Regions from separate parts of the Streptomyces sp. NPDC003284 genome, predicted to be linked through region 2. Evidence: riboswitches for the same ligand, from Rfam matches in the RefSeq annotation. Region 2 holds a riboswitch; each other region holds the start of a gene.
What was found. A riboswitch is a leader RNA that binds a small molecule or an ion and turns the genes downstream of it on or off. The one in region 2 is predicted to bind cobalamin.
Positions count from the first base shown of each region.

Region 1: linked by a shared signal. The riboswitch ahead of ACWDYF_RS17095 (CbtB domain-containing protein) and the one ahead of nrdI (class Ib ribonucleoside-diphosphate reductase assembly flavoprotein NrdI) in region 2 are both predicted to bind cobalamin.
Region 3: linked by a shared signal. The riboswitch ahead of ACWDYF_RS17120 (CoA-acylating methylmalonate-semialdehyde dehydrogenase) and the one ahead of nrdI (class Ib ribonucleoside-diphosphate reductase assembly flavoprotein NrdI) in region 2 are both predicted to bind cobalamin.
Region 4: linked by a shared signal. The riboswitch ahead of ACWDYF_RS23490 (ribonucleoside-diphosphate reductase subunit alpha) and the one ahead of nrdI (class Ib ribonucleoside-diphosphate reductase assembly flavoprotein NrdI) in region 2 are both predicted to bind cobalamin.

Region 1 covers NZ_JBSFSI010000007.1:78,454-83,305, reverse strand. The annotation lists gene ACWDYF_RS17110 (enoyl-CoA hydratase/isomerase family protein) at 1-1,021, shown strand, start outside; gene mmsB (3-hydroxyisobutyrate dehydrogenase) at 1,018-1,938, shown strand; gene ACWDYF_RS17100 (enoyl-CoA hydratase) at 1,935-2,735, shown strand; cobalamin riboswitch at 2,847-2,970, shown strand; gene ACWDYF_RS17095 (CbtB domain-containing protein) at 3,008-3,229, shown strand; gene ACWDYF_RS17090 (CbtA family protein) at 3,251-4,003, shown strand; gene ACWDYF_RS17085 (hypothetical protein) at 4,167-4,517, shown strand; gene ACWDYF_RS17080 (histidine phosphatase family protein) at 4,545-4,852, opposite strand, start outside.
Region 2 covers NZ_JBSFSI010000001.1:513,705-518,556, reverse strand. The annotation lists gene aceA (isocitrate lyase) at 1-907, shown strand, start outside; gene ACWDYF_RS02345 (malate synthase) at 1,008-2,615, shown strand; cobalamin riboswitch at 2,863-3,085, shown strand; gene nrdI (class Ib ribonucleoside-diphosphate reductase assembly flavoprotein NrdI) at 3,258-3,677, shown strand; gene nrdE (class 1b ribonucleoside-diphosphate reductase subunit alpha) at 3,647-4,852, shown strand, end outside.
Region 3 covers NZ_JBSFSI010000007.1:83,499-88,350, forward strand. The annotation lists gene ACWDYF_RS17115 (acyl-CoA dehydrogenase family protein) at 1-1,008, opposite strand, end outside; gene ACWDYF_RS17120 (CoA-acylating methylmalonate-semialdehyde dehydrogenase) at 1,015-2,538, opposite strand; cobalamin riboswitch at 2,782-2,979, opposite strand; gene ACWDYF_RS17125 (DUF4430 domain-containing protein) at 3,090-3,623, opposite strand; cobalamin riboswitch at 3,760-3,830, opposite strand; gene ACWDYF_RS17130 (hypothetical protein) at 3,902-4,315, opposite strand; gene ACWDYF_RS17135 (AfsR/SARP family transcriptional regulator) at 4,439-4,852, opposite strand, start outside.
Region 4 covers NZ_JBSFSI010000011.1:193,331-198,182, forward strand. The annotation lists gene ACWDYF_RS23470 (GntR family transcriptional regulator) at 1-29, shown strand, start outside; gene ACWDYF_RS23475 (DUF3311 domain-containing protein) at 178-456, shown strand; gene mctP (monocarboxylate uptake permease MctP) at 453-2,063, shown strand; gene ACWDYF_RS23485 (GNAT family N-acetyltransferase) at 2,166-2,672, shown strand; cobalamin riboswitch at 2,735-2,871, shown strand; gene ACWDYF_RS23490 (ribonucleoside-diphosphate reductase subunit alpha) at 2,995-4,852, shown strand, end outside.

The DNA of each region.
Region 1 (4,852 bases), on a different contig from region 2:
CGTCCTCAACCGGCCCCGGGCCCTCAACGCCCTCACCCACGAGATGGTCCGCCGCATCGACGCGGCCCTGACCGCCTGGGAGCACGACCCGGCGGTGGCCACCGTCGTCATCAGCGGCGCGGGCGAGCGCGGCCTGTGCGCGGGCGGCGACATCCGGGCCATCCACGACGACGCCAAGACCGGCGACGGCACCGCGGCGGCCGCGTTCTGGCGCGACGAGTACCGCCTCAATGCCCGGATCGCCCGCTACCCCAAGCCGTACGTCGCCGTCATGGACGGCATCGTGATGGGCGGCGGCGTCGGCGTCTCCGCCCACGGCAGCGTCCGCGTCGTCACCGAACGCGCGCGCGTCGCCATGCCCGAGACCGGCATCGGCTTCGTCCCCGATGTCGGCGGCACCTATCTGCTCGGCCTCGCCCCGGGCGAACTGGGCACCCATCTGGCGCTGACCGGCGCGCAGACCGGCGCCGGGGACGCCCTGCTGTGCGGGCTCGCCGACCACCATGTGCCCGCCGCCGCGCTCGGCGCCTTCACCGCCGACCTCGCCGTGCTGTCCGTGCACGACGCGCTCGCCCGGCATGTGCAGTCGCCGCCGCCGGGCGCACTCGCCGGGCAGCGGGAGTGGATCGACGCCTGCTACGCGGCCGACACCGTGGAGGAGATCGTGGACCGCCTCCTCGGCCGCGGCGAGCCCGCCGCGAAGGAGGCGGCCGAGACCCTGCTCACCAAGTCGCCCACCGCGCTGAAGGTCACCCTCGCCGCGCTGCGCCGCGCCCGGCACCTGGGCCCGCTGGAGGCGGTCCTCGACCAGGAGTACCGCGTCTCCTGCGCCGCGCTCGCCGCCCCCGACCTGGTCGAGGGCGTCCGCGCCCAGGTCATCGACAAGGACCGCAGGCCCCGCTGGTCGCCCGGCACCCTCGCCGAGGTCAGCGCGGCCGACGTGGACCGCTTCTTCGCCCCGCTCGGCGACCGCGAACTGGGGCTCGCCGGATCCGACAGCACCGTGGAGGTGGCCTGGTGAGCCTGACCGTCGCGTTCATCGGACTCGGGCACATGGGCGCGCCCATGGCCGCCAACCTGGTCAGGGCCGGGCATCGCGTACGGGGCCACGACCTGGTGCCCGAGGCCCTGGAGAGCGCCGTCCGCGCGGGTGTCGAGCCCGCCGCCGACGCCGCCTCGGCGGTCGCGGACGCCGACGTCGTCGTCTCCATGCTGCCCGCCGGACGGCACGTCCTCGGCCTGTACGGCACCGTCCTGGCGGCGGCCCGGCCCGGCACCCTCTTCGTCGACTGCTCCACCATCGACGTCACCGACGCCCGTACGGCCCACGAGCGGGCCGCCGCCGCCGGGATGCGGTCGCTGGACGCCCCCGTCTCCGGCGGGGTGGTCGGCGCCGAGGCCGGCACGCTCACCTTCATGGCGGGCGGCGGCGAGGCGGAGTTCGCCGAGGCCCGGCCGCTGCTGGAGGCCATGGGCAAGAAGGCCGTCCACTGCGGCGGCGCGGGAGCCGGGCAGGCGGCCAAGATCTGCAACAACATGATCCTCGGCGTCTCCATGATCGCCGTCAGCGAGGCGTTCGTGCTCGGCGAGCGCCTGGGCCTGTCCCACCAGGCCCTCTACGACGTGGCGTCCACGGCGTCCGGGCAGTGCTGGGCGCTCAGCGTCAACTGCCCGGTCCCCGGCCCGGTCCCGGGCAGCCCCGCCAACCGCGACTACCGGCCGGGCTTCGCCGCCTCCCTCATGGCCAAGGACCTCGGACTCGCCGCGCGGGCCGCCCGCGACAGCGGGGTGGACACCGGACTGGGCCTCGCGGCGGCCCGGTTGTACGAGGAGTACGCCGAACACGTCGGCGCCACCGAGGACTTCTCCGGCATCGTCCGCACCATCCGGGACCGTGGCACCCGGCAAGAACAAGAAGGGGAGGGGGAGAAGCGATGAGCACGCGGAACGGTGCCGGGCTTCCCGCGTACGAGACGATCCTCGTCGAACGCAAGGGGCGCACCGCCCTGCTCACCCTCAACCGGCCCGAGGCCCTCAACGCCCTGAATCTGACGGTCATGCGCGAGGTGGTGGCCGCGACCGAGGCGCTGGACCGGGACCCGGAGTGCGGCTGCGTCGTCATCACCGGCTCGGCGAAGGCGTTCGCGGCGGGCGCCGACATCAAGGAGATGCAGCCCCAGGGGTACCTGGACATGTACCTCGGCGACTGGTTCGCGGCCTGGGACCGGCTCGGGCAGCTGCGCACCCCGACGGTGGCCGCCGTCGCGGGCTACGCCCTGGGCGGCGGCTGCGAGCTGGCCATGCTCTGCGACATCCTGCTCGCCGCCGACACCGCCGTCTTCGGGCAGCCCGAGATCAAGCTCGGGGTGATCCCCGGCATCGGCGGCTCCCAGCGGCTGACCCGCGCGGTCGGCAAGGCCAAGGCCATGGAGCTGTGCCTGACCGGGCGCACCATGGACGCGGCGGAGGCCGAGCGGGCCGGACTGGTCTCCCGGGTGGTGCCCGCCGACGATCTGCTCGGCGAGGCGCTGGCCGTGGCCGAGACCGTCGCGGGCATGTCGCTGCCGGTGGCGATGATGGCGAAGGAGGCCGTCGGACGGGCCTTCGAGACGACGCTCGCCGAGGGCGTCCGCTTCGAACGGCGGCTCTTCCACGCGGTGTTCGCGACCGAGGACCAGAAGGAGGGCATGGGCGCCTTCGTCGACCGCAGAGCGCCCGGGTTCCGCCACCGCTGAGCGGCGGACCGCGTGCCGCCGCGCCCGGTCCGCCCTGCTGGGAGGGGAGATCACGTTCGGGGATCACCTCCCGGACGCGGTCTTGGCCGGGACGGCGGCACGCGGTACCGTCTGTTCGATATCGACGACGGCGAGACGGAAGCCGGTGGGAAACCGGCACGGTCGCGCCACTGTGTGCGACGGCTCCCCGGAGCCGCTCGCGAGTCAGACCCGTGGCCGTCGTCCAGTGCACCACCGAGATGGGACGCGAACTCCCAGAGGAGGCCCCTGCCATGGCGCAGCATGTCGCCCAGCCGACCGCCGACGCACCTGTCCTGCCCGCCAAGCTGCCGCTGAAGGCGATAGCTCCCTGGGCGGTCTTCTTCGGCATCCTGATGCTGATCCTGCTCTACTTCGTCGGCGCCGAGCAGGGCGCCACCTCCGTGTTCAGCGGCACGGACGTCCACGAGTGGGTGCACGACGCCCGCCACCTGCTCGGCTTCCCCTGCCACTGACGCGAGGGACGCCGCACACTCATGAACTCCGCAACTGTGCGAAACCTCCTGGTCCGCGGCATGCTCGCGGGCCTGGCGGCGGGCGTGCTCGCCCTCGTCGTCGCCTATCTCCTCGGTGAGCCCGGTGTCGACAAGGCCATCGCCTTCGAGGACGCCCACTCCCACGAGCACGAGATGGAGGTCGTCTCCCGCTCGCTCCAGTCCACGGCGGGCCTGGCCACCGGTGTCCTCGTCTACGGGGTCGCCTTCGGCGGCATCGCCGCGCTCGCCTTCTGCTTCGCGCTGGGCCGGGTGGGCCGCTTCAGCCCGCGGGCGACCGCGCTGCTGCTGTCGGGCTGCGCCCTGCTCGCCGTGTACGTCGTGCCGTTCCTGAAGTACCCGGCCAACCCGCCGTCGGTCGGCGACCCCGACACCATCGGCAAGCGGACCGCGCTGTACTTCCTGATGATGGTCCTCAGCGTGCTCCTCGCGGTCGCCGCGACGCTGCTCGGCAAGCGCCTGGCGCCCGCTCTGGGCACCTGGTGGGCGACCGTGGCCGCCGTCGCCGCCTTCGCCGTGGTGATCGGCCTGGCCTATGCCTTCCTGCCGGTCATCAACGAGGTGCCGCAGGACTTCCCGGCCGCTCTGCTGTGGCGCTTCCGGCTCTCCGCCCTGGCCATCCAGTCCGTGCTGTGGGGCGGCTTCGGCCTGCTCTTCGGCGAGCTGGCCCAGCGGCTGCTGGCCCCCGCTCCGGCCGGGTCCGGCGCCGGGCGGGCGGTTCCGGCCGCGCGCTGACGCTTTTCCGGACACCAGAGGGCCCTTCGGAACCACCGGGGGCCCTCTGCCGTTCTCCGGGACACCGGCCCGCACGGCACGCGGCCCCGGCCCAGTACGGCGCCCGGCACGGCACAGCGTCCGCCGACCGTGTGCGGACCCCAGCCAGAAGCGGAGGAACCGAGTGGCCAGAGCCCCCCGGCCGCGTCACATCACACTCGGCGGCCGTGCGGCGGTCGCCCTGACCGTGGAGGAGTACGACCAACTGATCGCCAGCCGACGGCAGATCGGCGGCCAGAGCGCCCGGGTGCGGGTGCTCGCCCAGCGGGCCAAGCAGGCCGAACGGCTGCTGGACGACCTGGAGGCGCTGATCACCGCGCATCGGACCGACTGCCCCGGGCACACCCGCCCGGACCCGGCGGACCGCCCCGAGGACGGGACCGTCCCGAAGACCCCTTCGGAGGACGTCCCCGGGCGCTGTCTGTGCGGCGACGTCGAGTCCCTGCTGCGCGCCCACCGGGACACGGTGTCCTGAACCGCCGGGACCGCGCCGACGCGCGTGCTACGGCGCGGCGGGAGCGGTCAGCGGCCGCCCCAGCCGCAGGTTCCAGCGCCCCGCCCGGCCGCTGACCTCGGTCACCGTCAGCGGGGCCACGTCCAGCCGCCAGAAGACGGCCGCGTCCAGGCCCAGCGCCGCGACGACCGCCGCCCGCACCACCTCCGGCTCGACCACGGCGACGCTGCGCCCCTCGGCCCCGGCCACCTCCACGAGCCACTCCGCCACCCGGCCGCACAGGTCCGCCACGGACTCACCGCCGTGCGGGGCGCTCGCGGGGTCGCCGAGCCAGCGGGCCAGGGCCTGCGGCTCGG
Region 2 (4,852 bases):
GCTGCTGCGCGCCGATCAGATCGCCACCGCCGAGGGCGTGGGCGACACCACCGACTGGCTGGCGCCGGTGGTCGCCGACGCGGAGGCCGGCTTCGGCGGCCCGCTCAACGCCTTCGAACTGACCAAGGCGATGATCGCGGCGGGCGCTGCGGGCATCCACTACGAGGACCAGCTCGCCTCCGAGAAGAAGTGCGGCCACCTCGGCGGCAAGGTCCTGGTGCCCACCTCGCAGCACATCCGCACCCTCAACGCGGCCCGGCTGGCCGCCGACATCGCCGATGTGCCCACGGTGATCGTGGCCCGCACCGACGCGCTCGCCGCCACCCTGCTGACCAGCGATGTCGACGAACAGGACGCGGAGTTCACCACCGGCGAGCGCACCGCCGAGGGCTTCTACCGGGTCCGCGGCGGCATGGACCCGGTGATCGCCCGCGGGCTGGCCTACGCCCCCTACGCCGACCTGCTGTGGATGGAGACCGGCACGCCCGACCTGGAGCAGGCGCGCACGTTCGCCGAGGCGATCCACGCCCGGTACCCGGACCAGCTGCTGGCGTACAACTGCTCGCCGTCCTTCAACTGGAAGGCGGCCCTGGACGACGACCGGATCGCCAAGTTCCAGCGTGAACTGGGCGCGATGGGCTACCGGTTCCAGTTCATCACGCTGGCCGGATTCCACTCGCTCAACCACGGCATGTTCGATCTGGCCCGCGGCTACGCCGAGCACGGCATGACCGCGTATGTCGACCTCCAGGAGCGCGAGTTCGCCGCGCAGGCCGACGGGTTCACGGCGGTCAGGCACCAACGCGAGGTCGGCACCGGCTACTTCGACCTGGTCTCCACGGCCGTCAACCCCGCCTCCTCCACCACCGCCCTGGCCGGCTCCACGGAGGAGGAGCAGTTCCACTAGGCGGTGCACGGCTTGTACGGCGGTACGGCTTGTACGGCTGTACGGCGCGGCCCCCGCCCGGGGCCGCACGTGGGTCCTGTCGCGTCCGAAGGAGAACCCGATGACCACCCTCGCACCGCCCCGGCCCGTCCGTGTCCTCGCCGCTCCCGGCCCCCGGCACGAGGAGATCCTGACCCCCGAGGCCCTGGACTTCGTCGGCCGGCTGGCCGCCGCGTTCGCGGAGCGCCGACGCGGCCTGCTGAAGGAGCGGCGCCGCCAGGCGATGCGGCTGGCGGCGGGCTCTCCGCCCAACTTCCCCATGGTGACCGCCGCGGTGCGCGCCGACCCGTTCTGGCGGGTCGCGCCGCCCGCGCCCGGTCTGGCCGACCGACGGGTGGAGATCACCGGGCCGCCCGACCGCCGGACTGCGGTCGCCGCGCTGACCTCCGGCGCCCAGGTGTGGACGGCCGACTTCGAGGACGCCACCGCACCGCTGTGGGACAACGTCGTGGGCGGGCAACTGACCCTGCTGGACACCGTCGAGGGCCGGATCGGCCTGCCCGCACCCGGCGGCGGGGAGCACCGGGCGGACGGCGGACGGCTCCCCGCCGTCATGGTCCGCCCGCGCGGCTGGCACCTCGACGAGGCGCACCTGGAGCACGACGGCGCACCGGTGCCCGCCGCCCTGGCCGACTTCGGCCTGTACTTCTTCCACTGCGCCCGGGGGCTGACCGAGTCCGGGAGCGGCACGTACTTCTCGCTGCCCAAGCTGGAGAACCGGTACGAGGCACGGCTGTGGAACGACGTGTTCCTGCTCGCCCAGGAGCTGCTGGGCATCCCCCGGGGCACCGTCCGGGCCACCGTGCTGATCGAGACGGTCACCGCCGCCTTCGAGATGGAGGAGATCCTCCACGAGCTGCGCGAGCACGGCGCGGGCCTGACCGCGGGCCGCCGGGACTACCTGTTCAGTCTTGTGCGCACCTTCGGCCACCGCACCGACTTCCTGCTGCCGGACCGCGCGGGGGTGACGATGACGGCGCCGTTCCTGCGGGCGTACACCGAGCTGCTGGTGCGCACCTGCCACCGGCGCGGCGCGCATGCCGTCGGCGGCCGGGCCGCCCAGGTGCCGGGCGCGGACGCGGCGGCGCGCGAGGCGGCTGTCGCGGCGGTCCGGCTGGACAAGGAGCGGGAGGCGGAGGACGGCTTCGACGGGTCCCAGGTGGCCTGTGCCGAGCTGGTCCCGGTCTGCCGGGAGGCGTTCGACGGGGTCCTCGGCGAGCGGCCGCACCAGCTCGACCGCACCCGCGCGGACGTCGAGGTGAGCGCCGCCGATCTGCTGTCGGTGCGCCGGACCGGCGCCCCGCCGGTCCCGGAGGGGGTGCGCACGAGCGTCGCCGTCGCGCTGCGCTGCTTCGCGGCCTGGCTCGGCGGGCGGGGCACCGTCGTCGTGGACGGGGTGCTGGTGGACACGGCCGACGCCGAGGTGGCCCGGACGCGGATCTGGCAGTGGCTGCGGCACCGGGTGGTCGACCGGGAGACGGTGGAGCGGGTGCTCGACGACGAGCTGGCCGCGCTGGGCGCCGCCTACCCGTGGGCGCCGCTGGAGGAGGTGCGCGCGCTGTTCGAGCGCACCGCGCTCGCCGCCGAGCTGCCGCTGTTCTTCACCCCCGACGCGTACGCGCGCCACCTGGTGCGCCGCACGGGAGCCGGGGGGTGCGAGCGGGGATGAGCCTGCGGCCGGACTGAGGGGTCCGGGCGCGGCGCGTGCCGAGGGGTGCGCGACGGCACCGGTGCGGTGAGGGCCGCGGCGGTGCCCCGGGAGACGGGCGGGCAGCGCGGGTACGGCGCTTCCCGCCCGTGCCGTTTCCGGGTCCGCGCGCCGTGCGCCGCCGCCACCGCGACAGGGCTTAGGTATACCTAAGTTTTCCCGAAGACACAACATCTGGGGCTGTGCACCACGGCAGTGTTCTAGATGTAGTGTTGGCCGTGCTGGTGGTTCGCCAGGCACTCCGGTGCCCGGCGAGGCAAGAGGGAACCCGGTGGGAATCCGGGACTGCCCCGCAGCGGTGAGCGGGAACGACCGCCGTCATACGCACTGGACCCGGTGGACCGGGCCTGGGAAGCGACGGCCAGTAGACGTCTCGTACGACACGAGACACGCCCGCGAGTCCGAAGACCTGCCACCGGTGCGTACGCCGACGAGCGGCGTGCGTGCTCCGAGGCCCCGAGGGAGGGCCGCGTGGCAGCAGCACGGACCCGGGTCCGGCGTGCCCTTCTTCCGCCGCCGCCCGGCCCCGCCGTACGCGCCGCGACGCTCCTCCTCCCCCGGTCCTCGGACAGGGACGGGAACGAGCGAGAGGAGCGGCGGTCGATGAGCGGCCTCGTGTATTTCTCCAGCGTCTCGGAGAACACCAAGCGCTTCGTGGAGAAGCTGGGTCTGCCCGCCACGCGCATCCCCCTGCATCCGCACCGCGCCGGCCTGCCGCGGGTGGCCGGGCCGTATGTGCTGATCACGCCGACCTACGGCGGCGGCGAACGCGCCGGGGCGGTCCCCAGGCAGGTGATCCGCTTTCTGAACGTCGAGGCCAACCGCGCGCTGCTGCGCGGGGTCATCGCGTCCGGCAACACCAACTTCGGCGCGGACTACTGCCTGGCCGGACGGGTGATCGCGGCGAAGTGCGGGGTTCCCGAGCTGTACCGATTCGAACTGCTGGGCACGGAGCGCGACGTCCGTGCCGTGAGGGAAGGACTGAGGACGTTTTGGACACGACACTCATCGGCGGCGGCGTGATCACCGCCCCGCGCGAATCGGTCGGTACGCGCAAGGACTACCACGCGCTCAACGCCCTGCTGAACATGTACGACTGCGACGGCCGCATCCAGTTCGACAAGGACCGCGAGGCCGTACGCCAGTACTTCCTCCAGCACGTCAACCCGAACACGGTGGTCTTCCCCACCCTCAAGGAGAAGATCGACCACCTGATCGAGAACGACTACTACGAGGAAGCCCCGATCCGGCGCTACGACTGGGAGTTCGTCAAGGGCCTGTACCGGCGGGCGTACGCCCACGAGCACCGCTTCCGCACCTTCCTCGGCGCGTTCAAGTACTACACGTCGTACACGCTCAAGACCTTCGACGGCTCCCGCTACCTGGAGCGCTACGAGGACCGGGTGGCCGCGACCGCGCTCTTCCTCGGCGCCGGGGACGAGGCGCTGGCGTCCCGGCTGGTGGACGAGATGATGACCGGCCGCTTCCAGCCGGCCACCCCGACCTTCCTCAACGCGGGCAAGGCGCAGCGCGGCGAGCTGGTCTCCTGTTTCCTGCTGCGCGTCGAGGACAACCTGGAGTCCATCGGCCGGGGCGTCAACTCGGCGCTCCAACTGTCCAAGCGCGGCGGCGGGGTGGCGCTGCTGCTGACCAACCTGCGCGAACAGGGCGCCCCGATCAAGAAGATCGAGAACCAGTCCTCCGGGGTGGTCCCGGTGATGAAGCTGCTGGAGGACTCCTTCTCCTACGCCAACCAGCTCGGCGCGCGCCAGGGCGCGGGCGCGGTCTACCTGCACGCCCACCACCCGGACATCATGCGGTTCCTGGACACCAAGCGGGAGAACGCGGACGAGAAGATCCGCATCAAGACGCTGTCGCTGGGCGTGGTCGTCCCCGACATCACCTTCGAACTGGCCAAGCGCAACGAGGACATGCACCTGTTCTCGCCCTACGACGTGGAACGCGAGTACGGCAGGCCGCTGGCCGATCTCTCCGTCAGCGAGCACTACGACGACCTGGTCGCCAACCCGCGCATCCGCAGCACCACGCTCAGCGCCCGCGAGTTCTTCAAGACGATCGCGGAGCTCCAGTTCGAGTCGGGCTACCCGTATCTGCTGTTCGAGGACACCGTGAACCGGGCCAACCCGATCCCGGGCTGGATCAACATGTCCAACCTGTGCTCGGAGATCCTCCAGGTC
Region 3 (4,852 bases), on a different contig from region 2:
TTGGAGCGCGCGGTCGGCGACCGTGTACCCGGTGTCGGTGGCGAACCGCTTGGCCATCGCGCACAGGTACGGCGCCTGCGGGTCGCCCGCGTCCAGGGCGCGGGCGGCCTGCTGCACCAGGGCGCGGGCGGCGGCGAGTTCGGTCGCCATGTCGGCCAGCCGGAAGCGCAGCGCCTGCGCGTCGAGCAGCCGCTGCCCGAACGCCTCCCGGTCGGCGAGGTGGGCGAGGCTGCGGTCCAGGGCGCTGCGGGCGCCGCCGAGCGAGCAGGCGGCGATGCCGAGCCGGCCGCCGTTGAGGCCGTTCATGGCGATGCGGAAGCCGTCGCCCTCGCGGCCCAGCAGCCGGTCGGCGGGCAGCCGTACGCCGTCCAGGATCACCTGGCGGGTGGGCTGGGCGTTCCAGCCCATCTTGCGTTCGTTCGGGCCGAAGCCCACTCCGGCGTCGTCCTTGTCGACGACGAAGGCGGAGACGCCGTCCGCTCCGGTGCCGCCGGTGCGGGCCATCACGATGTACAGCTGGGAGGCGCCCGCGCCGGAGATGAACTGCTTGACGCCGTCGAGCACATAGGTGTCGCCGTCGCGGACGGCCCGGCTGGTGAGGGCCGCCGCGTCGGAGCCCGCGCCGGGTTCGGTCAGGCAGTAGCTGGCCAGGTCGTCCATGGCGCACAGCCGGGGCAGCCACCGCTCGCGCTGGGCCGGGTCGCCGTAGCGGTCGATCATCCAGGCGACCATGTTGTGGATGGAGAGGTATCCGGCGATGGCGGGGCAGCCGGAGGCGAGGGTCTCGAAGACGAGGACGCCGTCGGCCCGGCCGAGGCCGGAGCCGCCGGACTCCTCGCGGACGTAGACGCCGCCGAGGCCCAGCCCGGCCGCCTTGCGCAGGACGTCGACCGGGAAGTGCTTGTCGCGGTCCCAGTCCAGGGCGTGCGGTGCCAGGTGGTCCTGGGCGAAGTCGAGGGTGGTCTCCACGAGGGCCTGCTGGTCCTCGGTGAGCAGGGTGTGGGTCATGGTCGCTCAGCCCATCGTGGGAATGGTGAAGCTCGCGCCCTCGCGCAGCCCGGCGGGCCAGCGGGACGTGACGGTCTTGGTACGGGTGTAGAAGCGGACGGCGTCCGGCCCGTGCTGGTTGAGGTCGCCGAAGCCGGACCGCTTCCAGCCGCCGAAGGTGTGGTAGGCGACCGGGACCGGGATGGGCACGTTGACGCCGACCATGCCGGTGTTCACCCGGCGGGTGAAGTCGCGGGCGGTGTCTCCGTCCCGGGTGAAGATGGCCACGCCGTTGCCGAAGGCGTGCTCGCTGGGCAGGCGCAGCGCCTCCTCGTAGTCGGCCGCGCGGACCACGGACAGGACGGGACCGAAGATCTCCTCCTGGTGGATGCGCATGTCGGGGGTGACCCGGTCGAAGAGGGAGGCCCCGGCGAAGAAGCCGTTCTCGTGCCCGGGGAGCACGAAGTCGCGCCCGTCCACGACGAGTTCGGCGCCCTCCTCCACCCCGAGGTCGACATAGGACCGTACGCGCTCCACCGCGTCCCGGGCGACCAGCGGGCCGAAGTCGGCCTCGGGGTCGTCGCTGCGGCCGATGCGCAGGGTGCCGATGCGCTCCTTGAGCCGGGCGACCAGGGCGTCGGCGGTCTCCTCGCCGACCGGCACGGCGACCGAGATGGCCATGCAGCGCTCGCCCGCCGAGCCGTACCCGGCACCGACCAGCGCCTCCACGGCCTGGTCGAGGTCGGCGTCCGGCATCACGATCATGTGGTTCTTGGCGCCGCCGAAGCACTGGGCGCGCTTGCCGTGGGCGGCGGCGGTGGCGTAGACGTGCGCGGCGACCGGGGTGGAGCCGACGAAGCCGAGGGCGGCGACGCGGGGATCCTCCAGCAGGGTGTCGACGGCTTCCCGCGCGCCGTTGACGACATTGAGGACGCCCGGCGGCAGGCCCGCCTCCAAGAAGAGTTCGGCGAGCCGCAGCGGCACCGAGGGTGCCCGCTCGGACGGCTTGAGGACATAGGCGTTTCCGCAGGCCAGGGCGGGGGCGGCCTTCCAGAGCGGGATCATGGCGGGGAAGTTGAACGGGGTGATGCCGGCGACCACGCCGAGCGGCGAGCGCAGCGAGTGCACATCGATGCCGGTGCCCGCGTTGTCGGTGAACTCGCCCTTGAGCAGGTGCGGGATCCCGGCGGCGAACTCGACGACCTCCAGGCCGCGCTGGAGGTCGCCGTGCGCGTCGGCGACGGTCTTGCCGTGCTCGGCGGAGAGCAGCCGGGCCAGGTCGTCCTTCTCCTGCTCGACGAGCTGGAGGAAGCGCAGCATGACCCGGGCGCGGCGCTGCGGGTTCCACTCGCCCCAGGCGCGCTGCGCCTCGGCGGCGACGGTGACCGCCGCCTCGGTCTCGGCCCGGTCCGCCAGCGGTACCCGGGCCTGGACCTCTCCGGTGTTGGGGTCGTACACGTCGCCCTGGGCCCCCGAGGTGCCCGGGACGTTCTCGCCGCCGATGAAGTGGGTCAGTTCCCGTACACCGGCGGGGTGGTTCGGACGGATCATGGGTGCCTGCTCTCGTCAGGTGGGGGTGATCCAGGACGGCGCGCGCGACCGGCGCACGGCCCGCTCATGGACGCGGGCGTGCGCGAGGGCGGTCGGCGCGGAACGCTGAGGACGCCGGACCGTCAGGCCGTCGGGCCGGGGCGGGTGAGGCCGGTGGCGGAATGCGGGGAACCCCCGCGGCGCAGCTCGCCGGGATCGTGGAAACGCACCGGTGCCATGCGTGTCAGCTCCATCCTCGTGGACCACACGGAACATCCCACGGCCGGTATCCTGACTCCCGGATCAGCGCGCGCCGTCCGCCTTCCCGACATCCAGCTCGTCAGTGGCGTCCTGCTCGACGGCGTACTCCCCGGTCACAGTGGCGGGACCGTGCCGGAATCACACCGGCTTCCCTGCACCGCGGGCCTACGTCCCCAGAATATAGTTGGACGTCCTAGTAAATCCAGTGCCACGGCTGGAGCCGTACCGGATTCCCGTCGGAGCGGGGCCCTGCCGGGGCGCCGGCCGGCCGGAGGAGCGTGCTCCCCCGGCCGCCGGGCGGCGGGCAGCCGTCAGAAGGCCGTCCAGGTGAACGCCACCGTGTCCCCGGCGTTCAGCCGGAACTGGCAGCCGCCCACCGGGGTGGGCGTGCCGTTGACGGAGATGTTCCAGTACGCCGAGCCGCCGCCGCTGACGTTCTTGATGCTGTCGACCGCGTAGTCGTCGAACGACGCGTACCAGGCGCCGTCCCAGCCGAAGTGCCGCTTGCGGGCGGCGTCGTCGAGGGCGGCGGTGGGCGTCGGCACGGCGGAGGGGTGGGCGCTCCCGTTCGTCCCGTCGCATCTGTGCGTACCGCCCGTCGCCGTGGTGACGTCGTGGCCGCGCGTCCAGACCTTCCCGTGGAACAGCGGCCCGTCGGGGCCCTGCACGGTCAGCGTCACCCTGACCGGGGTGTTCGTGCCGTGCACGGCGTGCGTGCCCGGTGCGCCGTGGGCCTGGGCGGTGGCCGGCGCGGCGGCCAGGGCCACGCCGAGGGCGACGGAGGCGATGAGCGTACGGCGCAGGGAGGTACGGGAGACGGCTGAGGTGCCGGAGGTGTGTCGCACGGCGGGAGCCTTCCTGGTGTGGGCGGCCCGCAGCCCCGTCGCCGAGCGGACGGAGCGGGCACCGCCGCCGCCTCGGGCGAGACTCTCGGCTTCGCGCTGCAGACCATGACAGGGGAAGCGGTTCACGGCGCGCCCCGGGTGTCCCGACTCGCGGCCCACCGGCCGCACACGGTTGCAGGTCAGCGCCGGAATCCCACCGGCTTCCCCCAGGCACGCGCCCTATGCGGTTGTCGTACACACGGTCCGTCCGCCGAACGCGCGGGCGAACCGCCGTCATCCTAGGGCCGGTCGAGCCCGGCCGGGGGGCGTTTGCCCACTCCTCGTCCGGGCGGGTCGAACGCGTACAGCTCCAGGATGTCCGGCAGCGGGGCCACCCCCGGGCCACCGGCCCGCACCCAGCCGACGATGTCCTCCGTGGCCTCCGGGTCATTGACCAGCCCCAGCCAGACCGGCCGTGCCCCGGCCGCCCGGCCCGCGGCCGACGGCTGCACGACGACCACATTGGCCTGGTCGCACACGTCCAGGCACGCGGAGATCCGCACCGGCACCCCGGCCCGCAGCCGCGCGGTCTGCGCCGCGTGGTCGACTCCGGTCACCTTGGGCGTACCGCAGCAGCAGTCCCGGCAGACCACGACCCGGCACGGCACGGGCACGGGAACCGAAACCGGCTCCGGCTCCGGCTCCGGCCGCACGGACGACGACCGTGCGCGCGGTATGCCGCCGGACGGGTCCTCGGACACCGCGGTACCTCCCTGATCGGCCGACCGTCGCTCACGCCGGGACCGAGTATGCCTGTTCCCCCGGGGCACGAGCCCTCACCGCAGCTCTTCCAGACGGTCCCGTACTTCCTGGGTGTCGTGGCCGCCCATCAGTTCGCGCAGCACGAGGACGCGTTCCAGTGCCTCGACGGCCTCGGGTGAGCGGCCTGCCGCCACCAGGACATCGGCACAGAGCCACAGGAGCTTGGCCTCGTCGTGCCAGTGTTCGAGGTCACACAGAATTCCGCAGGCCCGCCGGAGCAGCCGGAGCGCCTCCTCCCCCTCCGACCTGGAGAGGTGGATCTGGGCGAGCGTGTACAGGGCGTCCGCCCCGCACCTCCGGTCCGTCGTCCCCTCCGCGATGCGCAGCGCCTCACCACAGGCGCGGAGCCCTTCGTCGTACTCCCCGCGGTCGCGGTGGAGGGTACCGATGCCGTTCAGCGCCGCCGCTTCCCCGCTGCGGTCGCCCAG
Region 4 (4,852 bases), on a different contig from region 2:
TGGCGCGCCTGAAGAGGCCGATGGACTGATCCCGCCCCGCCCCGCCGTGCCCCTGCGCCCGGTCCCCGGACGATGTCCGTGGAACCGGTATCCGGACAAGGGGTTCCGTTCGCTTGTCACCGTGACCTAGATTGCCTGCGCATCGCACCGGTGACCAGCACAGGAACGGAGCCGCACATGTCAGATGGGCCAGGAGTGGGCAAAGGGGTGGTGACACCCCTGCGGGTGGTCATCGGCCTCTGCCTCGTCGCGCCGTTCGTGGCGATGCTGTGGGTCGGTTCGTACGCGAAGACCGACCCCACGTTCATCGGCATCCCGTTCTTCTACTGGTACCAGATGCTGTGGGTGATCATCTCCACGGTCCTCACGGTGATCGCCCACCGGCTCTGGCAGCACGACCAGCGCGGGCGCCGCACCGGTGACTCCGCGTCCGCGAAGGGCGGTGCGGCCCGGTGAAGGACGGCGTCAACGGCGTCGCGCTCGGCGTCTTCATCTTCTTCTTCCTGCTCGTCACCGTCATGGGCTTCCTGGCCGCGCGCTGGCGCCGGGCGGACAACGAGCACAGCCTGGACGAGTGGGGCCTGGGCGGCCGCTCCTTCGGCACCTGGATCACCTGGTTCCTGCTCGGCGGCGACCTGTACACCGCCTACACGTTCGTGGCGGTGCCCGCGGCGATCTACGCGACCGGCGCCGCCGGGTTCTTCGCGGTGCCGTACACGATCCTGGTCTACCCGCTGATCTTCACCTTCCTGCCCCGGCTCTGGTCGGTCTCGCACAAGCACGGGTACGTGACGACATCCGACTTCGTGCGCGGCCGGTTCGGCTCCAAGGGCCTGTCGCTGGCGGTGGCGCTCACCGGCATCCTCGCCACCATGCCGTACATCGCGCTCCAGCTCGTCGGCATCCAGGCGGTGCTGGACGTGATGGGCGTGGGCGGCGGCGAGAACACCAACTGGTTCGTGAAGGACCTGCCGCTGCTGATCGCCTTCGGCGTGCTGGCGGCGTACACGTACTCCTCGGGGCTGCGCGCGCCCGCGCTGATCGCGTTCGTGAAGGACGCGCTCATCTACATCGTCATCGCGGTCGCGATCATCTACATCCCGATCAAGCTGGGCGGGTTCGACGACATCTTCGCGGCGGCCTCCGAGAAGTACAGCAAGGCGGGGGCGGGCGGACTGGCACCGGCCTCGGGCGGCCAGTGGACGTACGCCACCCTGGCGCTGGGCTCCGCGCTGGCGCTGTTCATGTATCCGCACTCGATCACCGCCACGCTGTCCTCGCGCAGCCGCGAGGTGATCCGCCGCAACACCACGATCCTGCCGCTGTACTCGCTGATGCTGGGTCTGCTGGCGCTGCTCGGCTTCATGGCGATCGCGGCGGGTGTGAAGGTGCAGAACGGCCAGCTGGCCATCCCGCAGCTGTTCGAGGACATGTTCCCGGACTGGTTCACGGGCATCGCCTTCGCGGCCATCGGCATCGGCGCGCTGGTACCGGCGGCCATCATGTCGATCGCGGCCGCGAACCTGTTCACCCGCAACATCTACAAGGACTTCATCAAGCCGGACGCGACGCCCAAGGAGGAGACCCGGGTCTCCAAGCTGGTCTCGCTGCTGGTGAAGGTGGGCGCGCTGGTCTTCGTGCTGACCATGGACAAGACCGTGGCCATCAACTTCCAGCTGCTCGGCGGCATCTGGATCCTCCAGACCTTCCCGGCCCTGGTCGGCGGCCTGTTCACCCGCTGGTTCCACCGCTGGGCGCTGCTGGCCGGCTGGGCGGTCGGCATGGTCTACGGCACGGTCGCGGCCTACGGGGTCGCCTCGCCGACGCAGAAGCACTTCGGCGGCTCGGCCAAGGAGATCCCGGGCATCGGCGAGATCGGCTACATCGGCATGACGGCGTTCGTGCTGAACGTGGCCGTCGCCGTGGTCCTGACCTTCGTCCTCAGGGCTCTGAAGGCCCCCGACGGCGTCGACGAGACCCGTCCGGAGGACTACACGGCCGACGCCGGGGACGCCGGTGTCTCCGCCGAGCTGCCGCCCGCCACGGCGGGCAGCGCCCACTGAGCGGACGCCCCCTTCGAGGAGGCCGACGCCTTCGACCGGGCCGACGGGCCGCCGGGAGAATCCGGCGGCCCGTCGCCGTGTCCGTGCGGCACACTCGGGGTCATGGACCTCGTGATCAGGCCGGCGCTGCCCGGCGAGTACGCCGCCCTGGGCGAGATCACCGCCGAGGCGTACCTCCGGGACGGCCTGCTGGACTTCGGAGCCGACGACCCGTATCTGGACGTGCTGCGGGACGTCGCCGGGCGGTCGGCGGCCTGCGAGGTGCTGGTGGCCGTGGCGCGGGACGAGGTGCTCGGCGGGATCGCCTTCGTGCCGTCCGGCGGGCCCATGGCGGATATCGCGGGCCCCGGCGAGGCCGAGCTGCGCATGCTCGCGGTCGACCGCGCGGCGCGCGGCCGGGGCGCGGGCGAGGCCCTGGTGCGGGCCTGCGCGGACCGGGCGCGGGCCACCGCGGGCTGTGTGCGCCTGGTGCTGTCCACCCAGCGCACCATGCACACCGCGCACCGCCTCTACGAGCGCCTGGGCTTCGTCCGCACCCCGCGGCGCGACTGGAACCCCCTGCCCCACCTGGACGACATCCGGCTGCTCACCTACGCGTTGACCCTCTGACACCCTCCGCAGTCGACGCGACACAACATATGGGGGTGGCTTCCACACCCGGCACAAGATGTATGCTCATCCTCGCTGTCGTCGCAGGGGAATCCGGTGCGAATCCGGAACTGTCCCGCAACGGTGTACTCGTACGCACATGCCCTTATGGCCGCATACGAGCGTCAGTCCGAGGACCTGCCGACAGTGCGCCCGGCCGTCCGGTCCGGGTGTCTGACGTCCGGGCCTCGCGGAATGGGCCGGTGGACGCGGCGCCGTGCGCGCTCGTGCTGCCGCTCCCTGCCCTCGCCGAGGCTCCGTGCCGAGCGAGGGAGAGCCACACGTGACCATCGCGCCCGCCGATCCGGTCTCAGCCGAGGGCCGCCTGGAGAACGACGGTCCCGGTGCCGCGCTGCTGCGGACCCTGACCGAGCTGACCGCCGACCTCCCCGACGCCGACCCCGGCCGGGTCGCCGCCGCCGCGCTGCGCGGCCGTTCGGCCCGCGCGGACGAGGCGGAGCTGCGGGAGCTGGCCACCGAGGCCGCCGCCGGGCTCATCTCCGAGGACCCCGCCTACTCCCGGCTCGCCGCCCGCCTGCTGACGCTCTCCATCCGGGCCGAGGCCGCCTCCCAGGGCGTCACCTCCTTCACCGAGTCCGTCGCCGTGGGCCACCGGGAGGGACTGATCGCCGACCGGACCGCCGCGTTCACCCGGCTGCACGCGGCCCGCCTGGACGCGCTGGCCGACCCGTCCGCCGACGACCGCTTCGGCTACTTCGGCCTGCGCACCGTGCACAGCCGCTACCTGCTGCGGCACCCGATCACCCGCAAGGTGATCGAGACGCCCCAGCACTTCATGCTGCGGGTGGCCGCCGGTCTCGCCGAGGACGACAGCACCCGGGCCGTCGACGAGGTCGCCGCGCTCTACGGGCTGATGAGCCGCCTGGACTACCTCCCCTCCTCCCCCACGCTCTTCAACTCCGGCACCCGCCACCCGCAGATGTCCTCCTGCTATCTGCTCGACTCCCCCAAGGACGAGCTGGACAGCATCTACGACCGCTACCACCAGGTCGCCCGGCTCTCCAAGCACGCGGGCGGCATCGGTCTGGCCTACTCCCGCATCCGCTCGCGCGGTTCGCTGATCCGCGGCACCAACGGGCACTCCAACGGCATCGTGCCGTTCCTGAAGACCCTCGACGCCTCGGTGGCCGCGGTGAACCAGGGCGGGCGGCGCAAGGGCGCGGCGGCCGTCTACCTGGAGACCTGGCACTCCGACATCGAGGAGTTCCTGGAGCTGCGCGACAACACCGGTGAGGACGCGCGCCGCACCCACAACCTCAACCTGGCGCACTGGGTGCCGGACGAGTTCATGCGCCGGGTCAACGCCGACGCGCAGTGGTCGCTGTTCTCCCCGGCGGACGTGCCGGAGCTGGTGGACCTGTGGGGCGACGAGTTCGACGCGGCCTACCGCAGGGCCGAGGAGGCCGGGCTCGCGCAGAAGACGATGCCCGCCCGCGAGCTGTACGGCCGGATGATGCGCACCCTGGCGCAGACCGGCAACGGCTGGATGACCTTCAAGGACGCCGCCAACCGCACCGCCAACCAGACGGCGGAGCCCGGCCACGTCATCCACTCCTCGAACCTGTGCACGGAGATCCTGGAGGTCACCGACGACGGGGAGACGGCGGTCTGCAACCTCGGCTCGGTCAACCTCGGCGCCTTCGCCGACCCCGAGACGGGTGACCTGGACTGGGAGCGGCTGGACGAGACGGTCCGCACCGCCGTCACCTTCCTGGACCGGGTCGTCGACATCAACTTCTACCCGACCGAGCAGGCGGGCCGCTCCAACTCCCGCTGGCGGCCGGTCGGCCTGGGCGCGATGGGCCTCCAGGACGTCTTCTTCAAACTGCGGCTGCCCTTCGAGTCCCCCGAGGCGAAGGCCCTGTCGACCCGCATCGCCGAGCGGATCATGCTGGCCGCCTACGAGGCGTCCACCGACCTCGCCGAGCGCAACGGGCCCCTGCCCGCCTGGGAGAAGACCCGCGCCGCCCGGGGCGTGCTGCACCCCGACCACTACGACGTGGAGCTGACCTGGCCCGAGCGCTGGGCGGCCCTGCGCGAGCGGATCGCCGCCGTCGGCATGCGCAACTCGCTGCTGCTGGCCATCGCGCCGACCGCCACCATCGCCTCCATCGCGGGCG